DNA from 4 places in the Tsuneonella sp. HG094 genome. Region 1 is predicted to be linked to each of the others. Evidence: predicted binding sites of a transcription regulator. Region 1 holds the regulator's gene; each other region holds the start of a gene.
What was found. The regulator LexA, encoded in region 1, represses DNA repair genes until DNA is damaged. The targets are predictions, from matches to a motif close to GTTCCNCNCTTGTTCT.
Positions count from the first base shown of each region.

Region 2: ACWPMX_RS10360 (S24 family peptidase) is a predicted target of LexA. The motif match lies at 1,216-1,231, and genes of this name have one in related genera.
Region 3: recA (recombinase RecA) is a predicted target of LexA. The motif match lies at 1,735-1,750, and genes of this name have one in related genera.
Region 4: ACWPMX_RS08825 (deoxyguanosinetriphosphate triphosphohydrolase) is a predicted target of LexA. The motif match lies at 1,880-1,895, and genes of this name have one in related genera.

Region 1 is NZ_JBSORA010000001.1:1,189,221-1,192,767, reverse strand. It holds gene ACWPMX_RS05955 (ComEC/Rec2 family competence protein) at 1-1,480, shown strand, start outside; gene lexA (transcriptional repressor LexA) at 1,477-2,163, opposite strand; gene ACWPMX_RS05945 (molybdopterin molybdotransferase MoeA) at 2,247-3,428, opposite strand; gene moaC (cyclic pyranopterin monophosphate synthase MoaC) at 3,425-3,547, opposite strand, start outside.
Region 2 is NZ_JBSORA010000001.1:2,083,509-2,087,055, forward strand. It holds gene ACWPMX_RS10345 (conjugal transfer protein TraB) at 1-660, shown strand, start outside; gene ACWPMX_RS10350 (hypothetical protein) at 654-791, shown strand; gene ACWPMX_RS10355 (DUF6961 family protein) at 821-991, shown strand; gene ACWPMX_RS10360 (S24 family peptidase) at 1,300-1,935, shown strand; gene ACWPMX_RS10365 (UvrD-helicase domain-containing protein) at 2,304-3,547, opposite strand, start outside.
Region 3 is NZ_JBSORA010000001.1:347,066-350,612, reverse strand. It holds gene ACWPMX_RS01745 (class I SAM-dependent methyltransferase) at 1-412, opposite strand, end outside; gene recA (recombinase RecA) at 576-1,646, opposite strand; gene ACWPMX_RS01735 (DUF4139 domain-containing protein) at 1,779-3,368, opposite strand; gene ACWPMX_RS01730 (DUF4139 domain-containing protein) at 3,380-3,547, opposite strand, start outside.
Region 4 is NZ_JBSORA010000001.1:1,738,883-1,742,429, forward strand. It holds gene ACWPMX_RS08820 (NAD(P)H-binding protein) at 1-685, opposite strand, end outside; gene ACWPMX_RS08825 (deoxyguanosinetriphosphate triphosphohydrolase) at 678-1,838, opposite strand; gene ACWPMX_RS08830 (S8 family serine peptidase) at 1,970-3,097, opposite strand; gene ACWPMX_RS08835 (aspartate/glutamate racemase family protein) at 3,210-3,547, opposite strand, start outside.

The DNA of each region.
Region 1 (3,547 bases):
AGGCGCACAGCGGAGCCTTTCCGCGCACGTCCACTCTCGCCTCGAGGGTTCGGCGGGGAGCATCGCCGCGGCCTTCGCCAGCGGTGACCGGGGCGGGATCGCACCGGCCGATGAGGAGGCGATGCGCGATTCGGGGCTGACGCACCTGCTGTCGATCAGCGGGGTCCACGTGAGCGCGACGATCGCGGCGACCTATTTCCTCGCGATCCGCCTGCTGGCGCTGTTTCCGTGGCTGGTCCTGCGCGTGCGGCTGCCGCTGGTCGCCGCCATGATCGCCGCTGGTGCAGGGATTGCCTATACCCTGCTGACGGGGGCCGAAGTGCCGACGTTGCGCAGTTGCATCGGCGCACTTCTGGTCCTGATTGCGTTGGCGATCGGACGCGAGCCGCTATCCCTGCGCATGGTCGCGACGGCAGCTTTCGCCGTCCTGCTGATCTGGCCGGAAGCATTGGTCGGTCCCAGCTTCCAGATGAGCTTCGCCGCGGTCATCGCCATTGTCGCCTTGTACGAAGCAGCGCCGGTTCGCGCTTTCCTGGCTCCGAGAGAGGAGCGCATGAGCGCCCGGCTGGGGCGACAGTTTGCCATGCTCGTGTTGACCGGAATCGTCATCGAAATCGCACTGATGCCGATCGTGCTGTTCCACTTCCACCGCGCCGGATTCTACGGCGCGCTCGCCAATGTCGTCGCGATACCGCTGGTGACGTTCGTCTCCATGCCGCTGATCGCTCTTGCACTCTTGTTCGACCTCGTCGGGGCAGGACAGCCGGTCTGGTGGCTCGCCGGGCAGTCACTCGACCTATTGTTGGCAATCGCGCATTTCACCGCCGGACAGCCAGGTGCGGTTCGCCTGATGCCGCAAATGAGCGCCTCGACCTATGCCTTGTTCGTGATCGGGGCCCTTTGGCTCGCGCTCTGGCGCGGACGGGTTAGATTGTTCGGCTTCATCCCGGTTCTGGCTGCCGCCAGCCTGCTTGCGATGACCCCGGTGCCGGATGTTCTCGTCACGAACGACGGCCGCCATGTGGGGATCGCGGGCGAGGGCGACCAATTGCTGGTCCTGCGAGACGGGCGCAGCACATTCGCGCAGGATAACCTGCTTGAGATGGCGGGCCTGTCCGGCGATCCCGTTCCGCTCGATCGCTGGGACGGTGCGCGGTGCGGCCGTGATTTCTGCATCCTCACGATCGAGCGCGGCGGGCGGAACTGGATAATGCTGCTTGCCCGCTCGCGCTCGCGGATCGAGGAGCGTGCGCTGGCCGCGTCCTGCACCCGGGTGGACATTGTCATTGCCGACCGCTTCCTGCCCGCAAGCTGCCGACCGCGATGGCTCAAGGCCGACCGCCGTTTCCTTGCCGAAAGCGGCGGACTGTCGATCTACCTCGAGCAGGAACGGGTTGCCACGGTTGCCGAAAGTCAGGGGCAGCACCCTTGGTGGACAGCCCGAGGCGGACAATTGCAGGAGCGCAAAGCCGGGACTTAGTGGTAGCGGCGAAGCAATCCCGCGAGCTTGCCCTGCACCTCTACTTCGTTCGGGCGGTAGATCTGTGGCTCGTAGGCGCCATTCGCCGGATCGAGCCGCACCATCCCGTTCTCGCGGCGCAGGTACTTGAGCGTGGCTTCTTCACCCCGAACGAGCGCGACGATGATCTCTCCGTCGCGCGCGACATCGGTGCGCTTGACCAGCGCAAAATCGCCGTCGAAAATCCCGGCCTCGATCATCGAGTCGCCCGAAACCTCGAGCGCGTAATGCTCACCCGGACCGAGCAGCGCGGCGGGTACGGGAAGGGTGCTCTGACCCTCCAGCGCTTCGATCGGCATACCGGCAGCGATGCGGCCGTGGAGCGGCAGTTCGACGACGTCGTTCGCCGGTTCGGGACGCGCTGGAGCGCGCAGGGGCACGACATTGTCGGCAAGTTGTGCGGTAGCGCTGCGCGGAGCGGCCACCGAATCCTCTGGCTGGCGGATCACCTCGAGCGCACGGGCCCGGTTGGCAAGGCGGCGAATGAACCCGCGTTCCTCAAGCGCCGAGATCAGCCGGTGAACGCCCGACTTGCTCTTGAGGTCGAGCGCCTCCTTCATCTCCTCAAACGAAGGCGAAATCCCGCTTTCCTCGAGCCGGACGGTGATGAACTGCAGCAGTTCGCGTTGCTTGGCGGTGAGCATGTTTGCCTCTTTACGCAACCGTTCCAATTCGGGAACGAACGCGGAACAAGTAGGCAACTTGCGAGACGCCGTCAAGCCTGCCGTTAAGGCGGCAGAGGGATGACCCGAACCACATCGCCGGGCACTCCGGCGCTACAATGCGCAGGGCGGTCGATCAACGCACCTGCGGCTGCCAATGTGCGCAGCGCGCTGCTGTCGCGCTCCGGCAGCGGCTCTACGCCGTGCTCGGTCCATCGTGCCCGCAAAAACTCTCGACGGGATCCGCCTTTCGGGACGGGTGCGGCAAGCAGGGCGGGGACTGTGGTTGGCAGGCAGGCCGCCGGAGAAGCGCCTGCAAGCCGCCGCAGTATCGGCAGGACGAACAGCACCGTGGTCACGAAGGCGGAGGCTGGATTGCCGGGAAGGCCGATAACGACCTGGGTGCCCTTGCGCGCGACCAGCAGCGGCTTGCCCGGACGGATCGCGACCCGCCAGAAATCGACCGTCGCCCCGTACGCCTGGAGTGCGGGCCGGACGAGATCGTGATCGCCAACCGATGCGCCGCCACTCGTCACGATCAGGTCGGCCTCTGCGGCTTGCGCCAGCCCAGCCCCAAGTGCGCCGAGATCGTCCCGCACCGGACCGATGCGCGTCACCGCCCCTGCATGGCTCGCAACCAGCGCAGCGAGCATGGGGCCGTTCGTCGCCGGGATGAAGCCTCCATGGGCAACAGCAGGATCGACAACGAGCTCGTCACCACTGTCGATGATGGCGACCGTTGGCAGGCGACCGACCGAAACCTGCCCGACGCCGCCCATCATCGCGAGCGCAAGCTGGGCAGGGCCGAGCTGGGTTCGTGAGGACAACAGGGTGTCGCGCTCAGCGAAATCGAACCCGCGGCGGCGGATGTGTCGGGCATCGGGCTCGTTACCCGGGGCCGATACGGTTTCGCCGTGATCGACTGCGTCCTCGCGCAGAAGGATTCGCGCGTCACCACCCGGAACATGGGCTCCGGTCGAGATCCGCACCGCCTGTCCGCGCTCGAGAGCTGAAAGATACGGATGACCCGCCGCGCTTTCGCCGACGATTGTCCACGGTCCGTCGCCGGCGGTGGCGAACCCGTCCATCGCGGAAAGATCCGCGGAGGGCGACGTGCGTCGCGCGGTGACCGGTTCGGCCAGCCAGCGTCCCCCGGCATTTGCCGTCGAGAGCGTTTCCGTGCCGAGCGGATTAACCCCGGCCAGCAGGCGCGCCTGTGCCTCCTCGAGCGAAAGAGGCGGAATCATTCTTCCGCGCGCCAGTGGCCCGACTTGCCCCCCGTCTTCTCGACCAGGCGCACCGCTTCGATCACCATACCCTTGTCGACCGCTTTAGCCATGTCGTAAATCGTGAGGAGTGAAACACA
Region 2 (3,547 bases), 890 kb from region 1:
GGGCCGCAACAGGACGACGCGCTCGCACCGGGTCCGCAGGCCGGAGGCCTCAGCACGCTCAGCTTCGGCGAGGCGGGTGAGGCAAAAAGCCGCCCGGCGACAGAACGCGCGCCCGCGCTGATACTCGAGGCGAGCCGCGACTACCTGCCGCCCAATTCCTATGCGCCGGCGCGCGTGATCGTCGGGGTCGATGCTTCGACCGGCGTTGCCAGCCAGACCGATCCGCTGCCCGTTGTGCTCAGGATCACCGGTCCCGCGCGATCGGTCCTGAGCGGCAAGCGGCTGCTGACCACCGATCTTACTGGGTGCCTCGTCAACGGCGCGGCGCGCGGCGATCTCTCGGCCGAGAAGGTCTACGTCAAGCTCGCGCGGATGACCTGCGCGCAGCCCGGCGGCCGCTACGCGGTGAGCGAGGTCACGCCTGAGATTTCTTCGCCGCAATGCGATGTCGAGTACGAGAGAGGAATTCGTGCGCGCGATCGGCTTGTGGTGTTGCTCAATGAAGGCGAGTTCGAACTGCGCCCCATCGGAAGCCGCGACAAAGACCAATACGGACGCAAGCTTCGCGTCATAATGCGAAGCGGCCGGTCATTGGGCGATCAGCTTGTATCGGAAAATTTTGCCCGCACTTGGACCGGGCGACGGGAGACGTGGTGCTGATGCGCGATTGGCAGACCGACGCGGAGCGCGCCGAGGATGAAGCGAACGCCTGGAAACTCCATCTCGAAGCGTGGCTGATCGGGGCCGCGATGCTGTTGGCGATCGCGGGCGCTTTCGGGTGGCTGAAATGACGCTTACGCGGGACCAGGAATTGTGGGGCATGGCGCTTTGGGTTGAGAGGACGCACGGCGACCAAGGGCCCCATTTCATCGGCGAGAGAATAGACGCGCTTGCTCAATCCGGAGAAGAGGAGGGGGTTCGGCTATGGCGGGCGGTTGGTCGCCGCTTTGAATGTCTCGCCGACAAGCAGAAAGACGAGCGGTCTTCGTAGGGCCTTGCCTCTCTTTGCCGCTCTCGATCCATGCGAGATAGGCGTTCAGTCGTTCGAGGGTGCGTCGCCTGGGGCGCCTTCCCAATCTCAGATCGAGAACGAACCTCGGATCACCGACTGCGCGGCGGCCGAAGCGTGTCGCGGAAATGCGGTGACTGATGAGGTGCATCTCGATCCTGTCCAACAATGTCATCGCTCCTGACCTCGACTCGCTTCTTACTTGTGTTCCTGATATGTTCTTAGTAGGAAGAGATTTGTGAGTCTAGGAAGAATCCTACACCCGACGAGACGCAATGAAGGACCGACCCATGGAGAACGTCAGGGAAGAGCTGGACCGGCTGATCCACAAGCACCGATATGGATACGCCGCGATTTCGAGGCTGTTAGGGCGCAATGCCAGCTACATCCAGCAGTTCATCAAGCGGGGGTCGCCCCGCAAGCTTGAGGATGAAGACCGCAGGAAACTGGCGAGCTTTTTCGGCGTCGATGAGCAGGTTTTCGGGGGTCCGGCTAATGTCGTGTGGGAGGGCCTCGTCGAGATCCCCGTGCTCGATGTCGAGGCGTCGGCGGGTTTTGGCGCGGTGGCGGCCAGCGAGACTGCGCGCACCCGCTTCGGCTTTGATGAGCGCTGGCTCCGCAGTTTGACGTCGGCAAAGAGCGCTAGTCTGTCGATCGTCTGCGTGATGGGCGACTCCATGGAGCCTACCCTTAGTGACGGCGATGAAGTGCTCGTCGATGCGTCCGACCACGCATCGCGGCTGCGTGACGGAATTTACGTGCTGCGCGCCGACGATGCACTTGTGGTGAAACGCGTCGCCATTAAGCCGGGAGGCAAGCAAATCACAATCGCCAGCGACAATCCCGCATACCCGACCTGGAGCGACATGAACCGCTCCGAAGTGCATGTGGTCGGGCGAGTGATCTGGTTTGGGAGAGCCCTTTAGGATCGACCGAAATTGGGCCGGTTGCCGCCTGGCAGCTTTCCATAGTCAATGGCGGCATATCTGCCCTGCTCGACCGCCTACTAAAGCGGGGGTTGTCGTTCAGATCTCGTCGTTCATTCAGCGATGCGTGAATGGCAGCTTTAGTCGCCGACTGCCATTTGCCTCGTATCTGCTTGGCGGACAGCATCGCCCGATCCGAGCCTTCCGCATGACCGGCTGTTGGTCCAGAGAAAGTCCCATTTGTTCAGATGGCATCAGCGCCTGGCGGTGGGTCGTGCCAACCACGCTCCAGAGGTCGCGATCTGACACAGTAGATTTTGCAGCGGCTTGGATGTGTGGAACAACCTAGGCCAATTGCATGGACGCGATCATGCTTGAACGAGGCCTGCCGCCTGCAGGGCGGGCTCGAACTCCTTGAGGCAGTTCTCGGGCACGGCAAGGACGAACAGGTCCTTGGCACGGGTCAACGCGACATAGCCGATGCGACCATCCTCGGTGCCGGTGCCGGCGAGCAGGGCGCGCACGTGCGGTTTCTTGGCAACATAAAGCACCGATTCGATACTCTCTCCCTTCACGCGGTGCACGGTAGAGGTGCGGAGCGGCGCCGCCTGGTCGGTCGCGAGGGTGGGTGCCGCGACAAGGGGCTGGCTCGTCAGCTTCTTGTTTGCGAGGCGCTGGCCGAGGTTGTCGGCCGCCTCGAACCCGAAGTCGGCCACCATCGTTGCGACGATGGCGCGGACACGCGTGTTCATCTGTGGATGCCAGACGGTGTCGGCCACCAGCGCGGCGGAAGGCAGACCCGCGACGGGATCGCGGACGAATGACCAGACCAGTCTCCTGAGCAACCGCGTCCGTTCATCGATGGGGCGCGCCAGTTCCGATCCCACCGACCCGTGCTTGGCGGCCAGCAGCCCTGACAAGCCGACGCACGCCTTCTGGAACGCTCTATTGAAGTCGCGCCGGTCTCGGCTGATCGCGGCCTCCGCCATGCAGCGAACGACTCCGACGCCCTGGCCATCCATCTCCCCGCGCCACTCCGCTGTCAGATCCGACGAGCGACAGAGCACCACGCCATTCTGCGCATTGAGACCGGCGGCGCCCATCAGGCTGCGGAAGGACGCCAGCGCATCGTCCCGACCATCCATCCTGTATGGAATGTAATACGCGACGCTGCGCTGGTTCGGGGACTTGCGGTCGGCGGTGTCCGAGCCGCCGGTTAGGCGATTGGCGACATCGACGATCCCAGGTAGCGACCGGTAATTCACGGAGAGGGTGCGCGCCGAGACCGAGGATCGCGCGCCATAGGATCGGAGAAAGCCCCCGTCGGCACGGGCGAAGTCGTAGATTCCCTGATTCGGATCGCCGATGAGCGAGACCTGCGACCCGGCGTCGATCAGCAGATCGAGGATGGCCTGGTGCTCCGGCCCAACGTCCTGCGCTTCGTCCACCAGGATGTGGGGGTATCGCCGCGACAGCGCGCGCAGCACGAACGGCTTCTCGCGAAGGATCCGCAGGACCCAATACCTGCCGGCCGAGTGCGAATAGGCGCCGAAGGAACCGAGCCGAGCTAACCCAGCCTCCGCCCGAGCCGACGGGAGTTGTATCGCCGCCC
Region 3 (3,547 bases), 840 kb from region 1:
CTCCGGGAGCGGCGATGGATGCGAGATGCGTGAACGCGGCAACCGGAGCGGCGAAAAACATCACTCCGTGGCGCGAAACGAGGAAGTCGGGACGTTGGGCACCTGCGTCCCACCCGGCAGCGTCAGCGACGAGGAAGCGCGCGTTCGGCGTGTTCGCTGCCCGCTCGCGCGCGACTGCGACGAGATCGCCGCTGACGTCGATCCCGGTGACCTGCGCGCCAGGATGCTCCCGTGCAATCGCCAGCGAGAGTTCTCCGGCTCCGCAGCCGATATCGAGGACTCGGCGGGGTGATTCCTTGCGGACGTCGGACAACAGGCGCGCGGTGAGGTTGGTAAAGCTGCGATCGGTCCGCTTCCATTCGGCAGCCCATTTTTCGCCCGTAAGTCCTTCCCAGTCGCTGCGATCGGTCATGCGCATTCCCTGGCGACACTGTGCCGCGGCCGAGGATTTGCACGGCGCAACCGACCTGCCAAGGCAAACCGCTCTCTGGAAACGGAAAAGCCGGTGCGGGTCCCGCGGGACACACGCACCGGCCTTCCGGTTTAGCGGGCGCGGGGAACGCCCGGTGTGAGGATCAGATGTCGTCTTCCGCGTCCGGGCCCGTCATCATTTCCTCGGCGACGGCGTCGGTCCGGCCGCGGATCGCGGCTTCCAACTTGTCGCAAACTTCGGGGTTTTCCTTGAGGTAGCTCTTGGCGTTCTCGCGGCCCTGGCCGATGCGAATGCTATCGTAACTGAACCAGCTGCCCGACTTCTCCACGAGGCCGGCCTTGACCCCGAGATCGAGGATCTCGCCGATCTTGGAAATGCCTTCGCCGTACATGATGTCGAATTCGACCTGCTTGAACGGCGGGGCGACCTTGTTCTTGACCACCTTCACGCGGGTCGAGTTGCCGACGATATCGTCGCGATCCTTGATCTGGCCGGTGCGGCGGATGTCGAGGCGGACCGAGGCGTAGAACTTGAGCGCGTTGCCGCCCGTCGTCGTCTCCGGGTTACCGTACATGACGCCGATCTTCATGCGCAGCTGGTTGATGAAGATCACCATGCACTTCGACCGGTTGATCGAGCCGGTGAGCTTGCGCAGCGACTGGCTCATCAGGCGGGCCTGAAGGCCGACGTGGCTGTCGCCCATCTCGCCCTCGATTTCTGCCCGGGGCACCAGTGCGGCCACCGAATCGACCACCAGCACGTCGATCGCGTTCGAGCGGACCAGCGTATCGGTGATTTCGAGCGCCTGCTCGCCGGTATCGGGCTGCGAGACGATCAGCTCGTCGATGTTGACGCCCAGCTTCTTGGCATAGACCGGATCGAGCGCGTGTTCGGCGTCGACGAACGCGGCGGTGCCGCCGTTCTTCTGCGCCTCGGCGATGACGTGGAGCGCCAGAGTGGTCTTGCCCGAGCTTTCCGGGCCATAGACCTCTATCACGCGACCACGCGGAAGGCCGCCGACACCCAGTGCGATATCGAGTCCGAGGCTGCCGGACGAGATCACTTCGACCTGCATCGTCTCCTTCTGGCCCAGCTTCATCGCCGAGCCCTTGCCGAACGCGCGGTCGATCTGCGCAAGCGCGGCGTCGAGCGCCTTCTGACGGTCCGTATCCAAGTTCTTACCTTCCACCAGCTTGAGATTCGAAGCCGCCATGACACACCCTTTCGCGCTTTGACTAGACCCGCCACCGAGATGGGGGCCACCTGTCACCCGAAGCGCGATGTATCTGGTTTGTTCCAATAGAACAAGGGGAGAACGAAATTTTCCTGCAGCGTCGCTGGCGGCTTACTCGTCGACGATGGTCCACGTCACTTCGCGACGTCCATTACCCGGTACCGTGGTCTCGTAGATGCGCGCGCCGTCCTTGACGCGCACGCCCTTCAATCCGGTGATCTTCGCTGCCGAGCCGCCGAGCGTCAGCCGCAATTTGACCGGATTACGGTTCGCGTTCGTCACGACCGCCTTCATCGGAACGCGGTCGCCGGGCTTGCGCAAGTCAGCGTCGCCAAGGGCCGCACACGTTGCGAATACCTGTGCGCTCTGGCCCATGGCAATCTCGACATCCTGGCCAGAGGCGTAATCGCGCAGGCGCTGCTCGCCGACGAACAGTTCGCCGCGAGGCGTCGATTCGAACACGGTGATTGAGCCCGTCGGCAAGGCCATGCCGAGGTCGTGAGAAGCGTCGTTCACCGTCGTCAGCAGGAGGCCTGCAGCCTGTGGCTCGTCGGTCACATTCCACGGCGCACAAGCCGCAGTGTGCCAGAGTTTCCCCTCGACCCGATCCCGCTGAAGAAATGCGACCTGCTTTTGCGCCTGCGCCGCCACGGTGACCGGTTCGGGCACCCGGTACAGTTTGAGGTCGGCGAGGTCTTCCTCACGCGCCACCATCGCCGCGCGCGAGACTCGCGATCCCGTCACCATGATCGCCTCGGCCGCCCGCGCCGCGACGGGCGCGGGCGGCGCCATCGGTGGCGGCGGCGGTGGTGGAGGAATGGGGCCGATCCAGGGTTCGGGCGACCCTTGAGCCGTGCTCCCGATGGGATAGCAGACCAGCGACAGCGGCTTCGCATCGGGTGGATCGGCCAGCGCGCGGTAATCGCTCGTCACGCGCAGCTTGCCCGCCACTGCCATCAGTTCGGCATCGGGAAAGCTCTGGTTGTTGTCGTTGACCAGCGTCAGCCAGCTCATCAGCCGCATCCTTACGTCGTCGGCCGACCCGCCCTCGGCCAGCGTCGCGACATAGTGCGCCTGCCAGTCGAAGCCCCATGACAGATAGGTCAGCGTGATCGTGTAGGTACCGCCCGCCGGGCTGCTGGTGTCGATCGAATAGACCGGCTGCGCGGAGAGGCCCGCGGGCACCTTGTCGAAAGTCAGCTTCTCGGGGATGCCCGAGCAGCGCACCGCTTCGAAACCGGCACCGGACTGCAGCACGAGGCCGCCGTCCGCACGGGTGCGGACGATCGCCGATTCGCTGGTCTCCCTACCCGTCGCCGGGTTGGTGCGCGTGATCGTCACCCGGTTGCCGAGCGTGCCGTCGACCAGCGCGCCGGGGCTGAGCAAGTCGGCGTTGCGGTTCTTCTCGATCGTCCCGCCGGGAAGCCCGGTGACGATCGCGGTGACCGCTACCATGCCTTCCGATACGCCGTCGAAGCGGATCGTCGATTCGCCGGGCGGAAGCGTGACCTGCCGCGTCTCGCTGATCATCGCGAAGCCGCGCGGCCAGTTGCGGTTCATCGCCTCGTCCGGGCCGCGGTTGGGATCACGGTAGACGGTCACAGAGAGCTTTTCGGGCGCCGAGGCGTCGACCGCCTCGCGCGCCATTAGCGGCGAACCGGCGACGCTCGCCAGCAGCAGCCCGGTGAGGATCCGGCGCACGGCGGCGCTCCTCAGTACCGCGTCTCGTAGGTTACGCGCACCTCGCGCTTGCCGTTGGCGGGCACGGTGACGAGATACTTGCGGCTGTCGGCATTGAGCTGCTCGCCCGGCACGTCTTCGCTCGTGATGCGGAAATCGCGGCTCCACCATCCACGGTCCAACCCGCCTTGGGTCAGTTC
Region 4 (3,547 bases), 550 kb from region 1:
TGGTGAGCGCCAGCCCCGCTGCTGCGCGCAGGATCGCGTCATTGTCATGGAAGAACTTGCCCGCCGCCTTGCGCTTGGCGAGACCGAGCGCTGCCTTGGCCACCAGTTCGGCGGAAATCGAGCGGTAGCCCGCCATCCCGCCTTGGAGGAACAGGTCGGTCAGCGGCGAGACAAGGATGCCGAAGCGTTCGAGGAACCGCAAATCACTATCGCGCTTGCCGCGCAGCAGCCCGGGCCGCAAGATGTCGAGGCGCTTGAACCGCAGTTTGCCGAGTTCGCGCTCGACCTCGGCCTTCGTGCGAAGGTAGAAGTTCTTCGACCGCCAGTCCGCGCCCGCCGAACTGACGGCAACGAAGCGCTCGACCCCGGCGGCACTCGCAGCGGAAGCTGTCGCGAGGACGAGATCGCGGTCGACCGCACGGAACGCATCCTCGTCCTTGCCGGACTTCTTCCATGTCGTGCCGAGCGCGCAGATCACAGCAGTTGGCCGGATCGCCTCGAACACCTCGCCCCACTTGTCGGCATCGGCGACGAACAGTTCCATGCGTGCGCCTTCGGGCAGGCGGAATTCGCGCCGCGACACCGCGACTAGCCGCACGTCCTCGCGCCCGACGCATAGCCGCAGCACCTCGGTGCCGATGAGGCCGGTCGCCCCGACGAGCGCGATGCGCAGCGGATCAGACATTGCGCAGCCCTTCGGGCGCACGCCCGAAAATGCGCGTGCACTGGTCGATCGCGAAACGGTCGGTCATTCCGGCGATGAAATCGGCGAGATGGCGGCTGCGTTGCGGCTCCTGCGTCGGCATCGCCGCCCGCCACGCATCGGGCAAGGTCGCCGGATCCTGGTCGTAGGCTGCGAACAGGCGCGAAACCACGTCGCGCGCGCGGCCAGCGGCCGTGAGCTGTTCGGGGTGGTAGTAGAGCCGCTCGTACATGAACGCCTTCAGCGCCCTTTCCTCCTCGGCCATTGCAGGCGAGAACGCGGCGAGCGCAGCGGGTTGGGCGCGCACCTCGATCACGCTCCGCAATCCCTCCGCGTTGGCCCGCGTCGTCTCGATCACGTCGTTGACCATCAGCCCGATGCGGCTGCGCACGAGTTCGCGCAGACGCTGGTCCACGCTTGTTGCCGGATAACGGCGCTCGATCGCGCGGTATTGGTCGGCGATCGGCGCCAATTCCAGCAGATCGTCGAGCAGCAGGAAACCGGCGCGGAGGCCGTCGTCGATGTCATGGTTGTCGTAGGCGATGTCGTCGGCGATCGCGGCGACCTGTGCCTCGAGGCTGGGCCACGCGCCGAGATCGAGCGGGAATGCCGCGTCGAGTTCCGCCAAGGCCCAGTTCGGCGCCTGAACCGGGCCGTTGTGCTTGGCGAGGCCTTCGAGAACGTCCCACGACAGGTTGAGGCCGGGGTGGTCGCAATACGGGCTCTCGAGCCGCATGAGCACGCGCAGCGTGTGGGCGTTGTGATCGAACCCGCCGCGCAGCGCCATCGCCTCTTCCAGCGCATCCTCGCCCGCATGGCCGAAGGGCGGGTGGCCGATGTCGTGGGCCAGGCAAAGCGCCTCGGTCAGGTCTTCGTCGAGCCCGAGGGCGCGGGCGATCACCCGGCCGATCTGGGCGACTTCGATGCTGTGGGTCAGGCGAGTGCGATAATGATCGCCATCGGGGGCGATGAACACCTGCGTCTTCGATCGCAGGCGGCGGAACGCGATCGAATGAACGATGCGGTCGCGGTCGCGCTGGAATTCGCTGCGGGGTCCGCGCGCACCTTCACGGTTCTCGGCAAATTCGCGGCCGACACTGGCGTGGGGATCGGCGGCGTAGGGTGCAAGCGTCATCGGTCAGCGGCGGTTAGGCGCGGGCCGCTTGGGGGGCAACGGGAACAGGAGCGGAACGCATGTCTTGCGCCCGAGAAAAAGGGCCGCGCATCGAATCTGACGCGCGGCCCGCAATATATCCTCTGGCCGGATCAGCGGACGCCGATCTGGTCCGGTACGCCGTCTTTGTCTCCGGTGATCGTACCGCCCGAACGGACTGCGCCAAGAAGCAGCAGACCGGCAAGGTGCGGCGAGGCCATCGAGGTTCCACTCAGCGTCGCGTAGCCTCCGTCCTTGTACGTCGACGGGATAGCCGAGCCCGGCTCGGCCCAGGCTATGCCGATGCCGTAGTTGGAGTAGCTGGCCAGCGCGCCCGCGCTGGTCATGGCCGAAACCGTGAACACCTTGTCGTTCGTCGCCACGCCGCCGGCGCGTGCCGGCGAGTGATTGTGGTAGTCGTCGGTCTCGTTGCCGGCAGCCAGGGCAAACGGCACGGTTCCCGCGGCACCCAGCACCGCATCGTCGAGCGCTTGCGAAACACCGCCGCCGAGGCTCATGTTGGCCACATCGCCCGCCTGGCCGTTCGCTTTCACGTAGTTGACGCCCGCGATCACGCCCGATGTCGAGCCCGAACCGCGACGATCGAGCACGCGAACCGCAACCACCGTCGCGCCAGCGGCGACCCCGACGACTCCGACGGTATTGTCCACCGCAGCGACAGTGCCGGCTACGTGAGTCCCGTGTCCGTTTTCGTCCTGCCATCCGGTCCGCGACCCGGTAAAATCCCTGCTGCGCGTCTGGTCCACAATCAGGTCCGGATGATCCCCATCGATCCCGCTATCGATGATCCACGCAGTCTTGCCCGTGGCGTCGATGCCGCCATTCACCCGCGCCACCCCCCATGGAGTGGTTTCGGCCGGAGCGGTCCCGCCACCGGGTTTGCCTGCCATGACCGAAATCGGCGGCAGGCTCATCACCTGGTCCTGTTCGCAATAGGCGATCGACGGGTTCGCGCGGCGCATGTTGGTCACGGCCTGTTCGCTCATGTTGGCAGCGAAGCCTTTGAGGGCATCGCCGTAGACGAATTTGACCGACCCGCCATGCGCGTTCGCGGCGGCGCGCGCCTTGCCCGCGACCTCGCTCTTCGCGACGCGGTCGTTCTTGAATACGCAGATGTAGGAGTTCGCGATCTTCTCGGCGTGCGCCGGAGTGGCGGCAAGCGCCATGGCGAGTGACGTCAAACCCACGGCCGCAAGGCGGCCGGCAACCCGGTTTTTCATGATGTGTCCCTTCCCTCAACAGGTCGCGAGAGAATGCGCCAATCGTTGCCGAAGGGAATACAGAAAGATGCTGAGCGGGAAATTTACCCACCGGTTTGTCGCAAGAAAAATACTATTCGTCGCCAAGCAGCCACTCGACTGCTGCACGGCAATGTGCACGAGCGGAATCGAAGACCGGCAGGACATTCGCATCGACGTCGACCACCATCGACAGCTCCGTGCAAGCGAGCACGATCGCCTCCGCCCCTTCCTGCTCCTTGACCGTGATCCAGGTCTTCATAGTGCGCTCGGCGGTTCGGCTCGCCTTGCCGACCATCAGCTCGTCGTAGATGATCCGGTCGATCGCGGCGACTTGGTCCATGTCGGGCGGCAACAAGTCGACTCCGTGGGCGACGAGCCGCTTGCGATAAAAGCTCTCGGTCATCACGTTGCGGGTACCGACAATTGCCG